DNA from 3 places in the Guptibacillus hwajinpoensis genome. Region 1 is predicted to be linked to each of the others. Evidence: predicted binding sites of a transcription regulator. Region 1 holds the regulator's gene; each other region holds the start of a gene.
The links. The regulator CtsR, encoded in region 1, represses protease genes until heat stress. The targets are predictions, from matches to a motif close to ATGGTCAATAAAGGTCAAACA.

Region 1 (3,282 bases):
CGCTCTCTAATTAATGTAGCACGTTTAATATCTCGTTCTGTTGGGGTAAGGCTCGCACCAGCATATTGCTGAAGAAAGCCAGGCTGCGTTAAAATTAACAGCTCATTTAGAATAGATTTAGATAACCCTTTTACAAGTCCCATATCGATTCCTATTCGAACATCTGAGAGGCATTTTGCTGCTTCTTTAGACTGTATAATTCTACTGTTTTCAAGAACACCAAGTGAACGATAGATACGGTCCTCGAGTTCAATCCTGGAGTTATCAAGGAGAACCCGTCTCGCAGCTCTTTCTTTCTCAATGACTTGCATAACAACACCTTGTAAATCTTCAATAATATCAGTTTCTGTTTTACCCAGAGTTATCTGATTGGAGATTTGAAAAATATTACCCAATGCTTCGCTTCCTTCTCCATAACTACCTCTCACGACTAGCCCAAGTTGATTAATAGCAGGGATAATATGATTCAGCTGCTGGGTTAAAACAAGCGCTGGTAAATGCAACATGACTGAAGCACGCATTCCAGTTCCTACATTCGTCGGACAGCTGGTCAAGTACCCTCTTCGTTCATCAAAAGCATAATCAACTTTACTCTCAATCCAATTATCAAGGGAATTAGCGAGCTTGAGCGCTTTCTTGAGCTCAAATCCAGCTACAAGACACTGGATACGAAAATGGTCTTCCTCGTTAATCATGATGCTAACTGTTTCATTTTCGCTTAGCAGAACTGCTCCATTCTTAGAATGCTCAATGAGGTTAGGGCTGATCAGATGCTTCTCAACGAGAACGCGTTTTTCAATCGGTTTTAAAGCTTCCATCTCAATTAATTCAAGATCTCCAATTTGTTCATCAGGAGCATCATGAAATTGGCTTCTAACTTCTTTAATAACTTCTAAGTTTTGCTCTGGATTAGAAATGATCGGAAAGACGTAATCCTTTAGATTACGAGCAAATCTGACACGACTACTCATGACAATGTCAGAATCAGGTCCTTCATCTTTCATCCATGGACTTACGGCTTCACTGATAAATCGCTGAAGTGACATTATTCTCCCCCTCCCCGTGATGCTTTTTGTTCAAGGGAACGAATTAAATCTCTTGTTTCCGCAGCTTTTTCAAACTCTTCATTGTGGATATATTCTTTCATCTTACTGCGGAGATTCTGAACTTCACGCTCGATTTCAATGGCTGCTCCAGTTCGTTTAGGTACTTTCCCTGCATGAGCCATGTTTCCTCCATGCACTTTTTTAAGTATGGGATCGAGTTTGTCCTCGAAGGTTTTGTAACACTCAGAACAGCCAAACCGACCAATTTTAGTGAATTGCTGATACGTTAACCCACATTTTGGGCAATGGGCCTGCTCTTCACTGTAAAACGACTGGGCAGGGCTTTCGCCAATTGGAGTTTCAAAATTAAGTAATCCCGATAATAAGTTATGGATAGAGAAGTGGTTAGTGCCTGGCTCAGCTTCACCTTTTTCTTTAGCACACTTTTCACATATATGAAATTCTGTTTTTTTACCATTAATTATTTTAGTGAAATGAAGCGTAGCAGGGCGCTCACCACATTCCTGACACGTCATAAGGCAACCCTCCTCATCAATCCTGCATAATCATTATTATTTATATTTTAAAGCTGTGAGCATGGCACGTAACATATTAGCTCGTAAATGATCTCGTAATGGTAACTCTATAGTAATAACAGTACGATCAAGTACGCTTAACATTAACTTCGCTTCTCGTTCCGAAATTACCTCTTCTTCAAGCAAACGAAGGATAATATTTTCAGAAACTACTTGGGGAACCTGATTTTTTACGATATTAAGCATCTCATTGATTAAATCAGCATGGGTTTCGGGTTTAACTTTAACAATTCTTATATAACCCCCTCCACCTCTCTTACTTTCCACAATATAACCCTTTTCAATCGTAAAGCGTGTGTTGATTACATAATTAATCTGCGAGGGAACACACTGAAATTTATCTGCAATCTCACTTCGCTTAATTTCAACTGCATCCCTGCCATCGACGGTTAATATCTTTTTTAAGTAAGCTTCGATTATATCGGAAACATTCCTCACTTAGTTCCCTCCTCTCCGTCCCCATACTGACTTTGACTATATTTGACGTTGAGTATATTATAACGCGTTTAATATGGATTGCAAAGAGACACGCTTATCACCTGCCTCTTATTAAAGCTTTACCAATTCTGCTGGTTTAAAGACTCATAATTCTCTTTTTATATGAATTTGTTTATTAGTCTTTAGCTTAGATAGATCTAGTGAGCATTCTTACTATTTAGTATGAATACCCTACTCAAACGCAATGCTAACTTCTTATTTGGGTTTTATATGTGGAAAAGACAAATATGATGGTATGGTGATAGGGGGCAGATTTACCTGAAGAAGATGGCGGATGAGGTTCTTGTACTCAAGAAATAGTAGGTTTATCCGCGATTCTGGTTTAAAGGGGATTAATTAGCTAAATGCTTTCAATTAAACCATACAAAAAAGCCAGAGACCCTATTGATCTCTGACTTTCTTTCAGTTGCCCAGCGACGTCCTACTCTTGCAGGGGGAGATCCCCCAACTACCATCGGCGCTGAAGAGCTTAACTTCCGTGTTCGGCATGGGAACGGGTGTGACCTCTTCGCCATCGTCACTAGACTAACAGGATGTTAGTTCAATGTTCACCACAGGACGTGGTGCACCTTAATCAAACTTCCTTGTTTCAGGTATTCCCTGAAAACTAGATAGCACGTACAACGTTTTCCAATATGTCCAGGTCCGTGAGCCAAACGGCTCACTTCGCTTTTCGTTTTTAGGTTAAGCCCTCGATCGATTAGTATTCGTCAGCTCCACGTGTTGCCACGCTTCCACCCCGAACCTATCTACCTCATCATCTCTAAGGGATCTTACCAGCTTAATGCTGTGGGAAATCTCATCTCGAGGGGGGCTTCATGCTTAGATGCTTTCAGCACTTATCCCTTCCACACGTAGCTACCCAGCTATGCTCCTGGCGGAACAACTGGTACACCAGCGGTGTGTCCATCCCGGTCCTCTCGTACTAAGGACAGCTCCTCTCAAATTTCCTGCGCCCGCGACGGATAGGGACCGAACTGTCTCACGACGTTCTGAACCCAGCTCGCGTACCGCTTTAATGGGCGAACAGCCCAACCCTTGGGACCTACTTCAGCCCCAGGATGCGATGAGCCGACATCGAGGTGCCAAACCTCCCCGTCGATGTGGACTCTTGGGGGAGATAAGCCTGTTATCCCCAGGGT
Region 2 (3,282 bases), 490 kb from region 1:
TCTACAAGACTGTCATCTAACTCATTAATCATGAGATCAACAATTGTGACAAGATTCGTTTGTTCAAGAGATTTAAACGGAATAATACCGTCAAAACGATTCAAGAACTCTGGTCTAAAGTAACCTCCAAGGCTCTCCATCACTCCTGTATAGCTGTCAGCTGATCCAAAACCAACGGTGATTTTGCGTTCTGATGTTCCAGCATTACTTGTCATAATAATAACTGTATCTTTAAAGCTAACTGTTCTGCCCTGGCTGTCAGTTAACCTTCCATCGTCCAGAATTTGCAGGAACATGTTCTGGACATCAGGATGCGCCTTCTCAACTTCATCAATTAGCAAAATACTATAAGGTTTACGGCGGACTCTCTCAGTTAATTGTCCTGCTTCTTCATGACCTACATAACCTGGAGGTGAACCAATTAGCTTGGAAACGGAATGTTTTTCCATATATTCACTCATATCAAGTCGAATCATCGCTTCACGGTCGCCAAACATTTCTTCTGCAAGAGATCGCGATAGCTCTGTCTTCCCAACACCCGTTGGTCCTACGAATAAAAACGAGCCGATTGGTCTATTTTGTCGTTTCAAGCCTGCACGACTTCTTCGAATGGCTTTAGCAACTTTATTAACTGCGTCTTCCTGTCCAATAACATTTGCATTAAGTCGGTCAGCTAGGTTTTTCATTTTCGTTTGTTCATCTGCACGAAGTTTCTGAACAGGAATACCTGTTTTTCCTTCAATGATTTGCTGAATAGCCTCTACATCCACAACTGCATCTGATTGAGCTGTATGGTTTAGAGTTTGCTCAAGCTGCTTCTCAAGCTTCAATTCTTCATCACGTAGCTTAGCAGCACGTTCGTAATCTTCTGCATCTGTTGCTTTTTTCTTATCTAAAGCAATATTCTGTAGACGATTCTGTATTTCATCATGGTTAGTTTCTACTAACGTTAAATTCATTTTCGCTCCGGCTTCATCAAGTAAATCGATTGCTTTATCTGGAAGGAAACGATCCTGAATAAATCGGTTAGACAAAGTAACACAGGCTCTGATCGCCTCATCTGTATAATTTACTTCATGATACTCTTCATATTTCGGCTTAAGGCCATTAAGGATTTCAATCGCTTCATCTACAGATGGTTCGTTCACCATGACAGGCTGGAAACGACGTGCAAGCGCAGCGTCCTTCTCAATTTGGCGGTATTCTCTTAGGGTAGTAGCACCGATAAGCTGGAGCTCTCCTCTAGCAAGTGCGGGCTTCAGAATATTTCCTGCATCCATTGACCCTTCAGCTGACCCTGCTCCTACAATTTGATGAAGCTCATCAACGAATAAAATAATGTTCTTTCTAGTTTGCAACTCAGAAATCAACTGCTTCATTCTCTCCTCAAATTGCCCACGAATTCCTGTGTTGGAAACAAGAGAAGCTACATCGAGTAAATAGATTTCTTTATTTTTGAGCTTTGAAGGTACTTTTCCTTCAGAAATGCGAAGCGCGAGACCTTCAGCAATGGCAGTTTTACCTACACCTGCCTCCCCTATTAGGACTGGATTGTTTTTATTTCTTCGGTTAAGTGTCTCGATTACACGCGCCACTTCATCTTCCCTGCCAATAACAGGGTCAATTAAACCTGCTTTCGCTGCATCGGAAAGATTCCTTCCCAACTCATCAAGTAAGCCGCCTTTCCCGTTTGTTTCAGTTTGATATTTCTCCTGCTCATTAGTAAATCCACTGGATCCTGAGCTATTCATAAATGATTGGAAGAATTCATCAATTTGTCCTTTTGGTGATGACGCAGTTTGACCATTCATCACTTTTGCATAACACGTACTACAAAGATGAACCTGTTTCTTGTTCTGGTTCAATTGAACATTAAGCTGAACTGACGCTGAGTTTTGATGACAATGATCACAAAGCATATGAAGGCCTCCTTATATATATAATCTTAACGAATTAAATTGGTCTAAAGGTTAAAGATGCCTTCTTTGACTTTGACTATCTTTGACCTTGTAACCCTATTATAATTTGACCATCTCTGACTTTCAAGTACTTTGCTTATCATTTTTTTACATCTTTGCTGAGGTATTAATTGAGCTATACACTAAGGAATACAAAAACCCGGGTAGATTAACCCAGGATTTTAAATGTAATATTTGAAATAAAGGTATTTTTTCAGGATGTGGATAATAGATTGTATTAAACTACTTTTCGACAAAGGGTATACAAGTTTACTAGTCCGGCAACAATGGTGATAGATTACAAAGGGAGGATTACAAATGAATGATTCAGTCTATCAATTGATTGTTGAATCGACCGTCAAACGAGTGCCTACCTGTCACGAGTCACCTGAAGATTTCTTTATAGCCCTTGATGATCGAGACTACCCGTATTTGATTTTACCAACACCGAGAGAAATGTTTGATAATGACGATGTATTTACCATTCGCCTCATTCCTGATGCATTAAACAAGTTTCGGTACGAAATGGACAACTCATTTACAAAACTTTCATTCAGTTGCTTTTCCACTTTCTTCGATGATAAAACATATTACTTCGGACCGGAAGAAAACATGCTTGTTACATTTTTAAAGTCACACGTATACAAAAGTTATGTCGCTTGGGTAGGCAATCTCTATTTTAAGCGAATTGACGATCTAATTGAACGGTACAACAACGAACAACTTCCAGAACAAAGAAAATCCATTAAAGCGAAACTTTCTCGCCTTCTGATCGAAGCTTAGTTTCCAATCGATCCACTTCATTCTGGACAAGCCGACACCCTTCCTCAAGGGATTGATACGTAAGGTTGATAATCTCACCCTCATTTTCAAATGCCTTATATTCATAACGAGGATCATAGTAGTCAATCAAAAGCCTCTCTACTATCGTAGCAAAGTCATGCTTTTGAAGTGCTGCATAAATATCAACCCGCTCTTCATCAGAAAAACGTTTTTCGATTTTATTAATACCTTTTGTGATTTCTTCTATGTGCTGTTCAGGATGATACGTATTCAGGATCTTTTGGATTCGATAAGAAAGCGGGGCGTGGACTTGCATACGCGTCCCTTCTTGTTTTCCTTCAAGGATAAAGTCAGGAATAATAATGTTTCCAAGTCGCTTGCTTTCTGATTCAATGATGTAATATGGCGTATCACCAATTTCTTCTAACCGGTGATAAAGCCTCGCTTCAAATTCTTTCTGACTCCTCTCAGGAAGATTAACCCTTCCGAACACAGATCCCCTATGTGCCGCTAATCCTTCTAAATCAACAACAGGATATCC
Region 3 (3,282 bases), 810 kb from region 1:
CCACGATCATTTTGTGGAAACACGTTTTTCTAAATTTTTCTGAGGTTAAGATAGCGCTTACTTATTTTAAAAGATAAGAAAGTATAGAATTCAGTGATGTCGAGCTCCAGGGCCCAGGTTTTCCGAGTCGCTTGACCTTTCGCTCTGAACACATGTTCAAATCGAAAGGTTCTAGCGCTTGTTGGACCTAAAAGGGCACTTGCGCTTTTCTTATCAGCTGTTTGAAATAAGAGGAGGAATGGACAAGTGGTTCAAAAAGAAGTGGTCGTTACATTGGATACAGGATTACAAGCACGACCTGCGGCGCTTTTCGTGCAGGAAGCCAATCGATTCAACTCAGACATTTTTCTTGAAAAAGATGGAAAGAAAGTAAATGCAAAGAGCATTATGGGGATTATGAGTCTTGCTGTTGGTACTGGAGCTTCAGTGGTACTTACAGTTAAAGGTAACGATGAAGAAGACGCTATTTCATCACTGATTGATTTTGTTCAAAAAGACTAAAAAAACGCCTTTCCCAATTGGGAAAGGCGTTTTTAAGCTGCTTATGCTTTTTTCTCCATTACTTCATCAATCAAACCATACTCTTTCGCTTCGGTTGCTTCCATGAAACGGTCACGGTCTGTGTCACGATCAATTTGTTCAATCGGTTGACCAGTGCGGTCAGAAAGAATCTTGTTAAGCTTTTCACGCATTTGAATGATGCGCTTCGCATGGATTTCAATATCAGACGCTTGACCCTGTGTACCACCAAGCGGTTGGTGAATCATAACTTCACTGTTAGGAAGTGCATAACGCTTTCCTGGTTCACCTGAGGCTAGTAGGAATGCGCCCATTGAAGCTGCCATACCAATACAGATGGTTGAAACTTTTGGTTTAATAAACTGCATTGTATCATAGATCGCCATACCGGCTGTAATTGAGCCACCCGGGCTGTTGATGTAAAGAGAGATGTCTTTATCAGGGTCTTCAGCTGCAAGAAACAAGAGCTGAGCTACTACTGCGTTTGAAACGTTGTCGTCAATCGCTGTTCCGAGCATAATGATACGGTCCTTAAGAAGACGAGAATAAATGTCGTACGCTCTTTCACCGCGGTTTGTTTGTTCAATTACCGTTGGAATTAAAACCATTCTAAATTCCTCCCTTATATTCGTTGGATATGTAGTTGCTGTACGTTCATCATACCTAAAAGGTCAATATAGGTCAAATGATGTGCTGTTCAATTTTCATAAAGTTTTAAAGGGAGCTAAATACCCCTGTCCACCTACATCCATTTTCCCCGCATCCCTGTATTTTAAACGGAGGGAGTGTTCCTTTTTTTAAAGCGGCTGTCCGCTAAAAAGTAAGCTGTTATTCTTCTTTCAACCTGGTTTCTAATTTGAACGGAGGTGTATCGGTACGTTTGATTATAGCCGCGGCAGTATACCTTGCAAATGACAATATCCTCTTTAGTATCTTCTACCGAAACACGAATTCCCCTGTCATGAAGAATGGATTTCGCATGCTTTAGATCAGAAGAAGCAAGTGAAAAGGCATAACGAATCAGTTCCAGGTAAGGGCGTGGAAGCTTCATTTTTGAATGCTGAATCCATTTCGTATCGAGCTCCAGCACTCTTTTTAAGTATGGAAGCAACAAATAATTCCGTATTGCCTCTGACTCTTCTTTACTTAATTGGAACATGAAAGTCACCGCCTATAAGAACGTGTGTTTGGTGTAACCTTACTATGAGACAATTGAGACGTCAAGAACATAAGGGAAGGTAAAAAGTAGAAGCGGGACTCTTTGACTTGTTTTGCAGGTGAAAGGCAGGATAGAAGCGAAAAAGCATCTTGCAAAATAAAAAATGATCACGTATAATTATCCTTGCGCTTAAGATGCGCGCCCGTAGCTCAGTAGGATAGAGCGGTGGTTTCCGGTACCGCGTCAGTCGGGGGTTCGAATCCCTCCGGGCGCACCATATACATATTTCCAATCCCTATCGCTGATGCGGTGGGGATTTTTCTATAGTATATGCTTTGGTTTGCTTCTAAAGCCATCGGTTGCACGCGATTCTTGCAAAAAAAAGAAGAGTAGAACTCGTCCACTCTAATGTTCAATGGCTTCCTAACTTGGCTTGTCTTCTTCACTGTTTTGTCCTTTGCTATTTGCTCCATTCATCGTGTGTTTGAAGCCCGAGTGCATTCCAGTAGCGCATAGTCCAAGCCATAACCCTATTAAAAAGGCTTTCTTCAAATTTTCCGGTTCCACATAAATATAGCTCATTACAATTCCGATCCCAATTGAAAGCAATGGGAGGAACCTTGCCGGAAAACCAAACATCTTGAAGAGGTGTACAACTCCGATAATGACTGGAAGCAAAGCAATTCCATAAACAGTTAAATCCATGGTTTTTGCCTCCTTTTCTCTCTATAGAACAGTTTATGTAGAAATGTGACAATGTGAAGGGCATATTCATCAAAATGATAGAAAATAGTGTCGAATGGAACGGGTAAATAACTGAAAATTCTGGTCATTATCTCTTTTTCCATACCATAAGCTGAAGCATTATAGTATGATGAAAGTGGAGGGATTGCGATGGAATTAGGATTGATACAAAAGCAGACAACGAAACTTGTCATGACAACCCAGTTGCAACAAGCGATTTCCATTTTGCAGTATTCTACTGCAGAATTAATGGAGTATGTAAAAGAACAGGCGCTTGAAAATCCTCTCATCGAATTACAAACCCCGTCGTGGGATAGGGGAGTCAGATCTTCCAGGCGCTCTTATAGCGGAGTAAAACAGGATCCAATTGAATATGCCGAAACAAGAAGAAGTTTGCATGATGAGCTTCATGAACAGGCAAGATGTTTAAAGTTATCCAAAAAGATAGCAGGAATTGTCCATTATTTAATCGATAATATTGATGAGACAGGTTATCTAAGAATAAATGACTTTGAAGTGATGCAGATCCTTAAGGTGCGTGATAGTGAATTAGAAGAAGCGGTTCGGCATGTTCAATTGCTCGACCCTGTTGGCATAGGAGCCCGTTCGTTGTCGGAATGTCTTTATTTACAATTAAATGAAACTGGAACTATGCATGAACTGGCTAGAAATTTAGTGAGTGAAAATTTGAAAGCGTTAGCAAGTAAGAAATACAAAGAACTTTCTAAACAGTATCGTGTATCGATTGAAGACATACAGCGAGCTGCTGATCTGATTGCAACACTTGATCCTCGTCCGGGTTCAAAATGGTTTTTTGAAAAGGCTTCTTTTGTAGTGCCTGATGTTATGATTCAAATGAA

Region 2: ABFG93_RS08195 (ATP-dependent Clp protease ATP-binding subunit) is a predicted target of CtsR. The motif match lies at 2,023-2,043, and genes of this name have one in related genera.
Region 3: clpP (ATP-dependent Clp endopeptidase proteolytic subunit ClpP) is a predicted target of CtsR. The motif match lies at 1,187-1,207, and genes of this name have one in related genera.

The regions. Positions count from the first base shown of each region.
Region 1 is NZ_CP156674.1:2,093,729-2,097,010, forward strand. Features, by position in the region: gene ABFG93_RS11025 (protein arginine kinase) at 1-1,046, opposite strand, end outside; gene ABFG93_RS11030 (UvrB/UvrC motif-containing protein) at 1,046-1,582, opposite strand; gene ABFG93_RS11035 (CtsR family transcriptional regulator) at 1,619-2,080, opposite strand; rRNA gene rrf (5S ribosomal RNA) at 2,549-2,665, opposite strand; rRNA gene ABFG93_RS11045 (23S ribosomal RNA) at 2,821-3,282, opposite strand, start outside.
Region 2 is NZ_CP156674.1:1,603,113-1,606,394, forward strand. Features, by position in the region: gene ABFG93_RS08195 (ATP-dependent Clp protease ATP-binding subunit) at 1-1,919, opposite strand, end outside; gene ABFG93_RS08200 (hypothetical protein) at 2,277-2,741, shown strand; gene mnmH (tRNA 2-selenouridine(34) synthase MnmH) at 2,704-3,282, opposite strand, start outside.
Region 3 is NZ_CP156674.1:2,899,676-2,902,957, forward strand. Features, by position in the region: gene ABFG93_RS14990 (HPr family phosphocarrier protein) at 247-501, shown strand; gene clpP (ATP-dependent Clp endopeptidase proteolytic subunit ClpP) at 543-1,127, opposite strand; gene ABFG93_RS15000 (hypothetical protein) at 1,292-1,678, opposite strand; tRNA gene ABFG93_RS15005 (tRNA-Arg) at 1,877-1,955, shown strand; gene ABFG93_RS15010 (hypothetical protein) at 2,102-2,383, opposite strand; gene rpoN (RNA polymerase factor sigma-54) at 2,573-3,282, shown strand, end outside.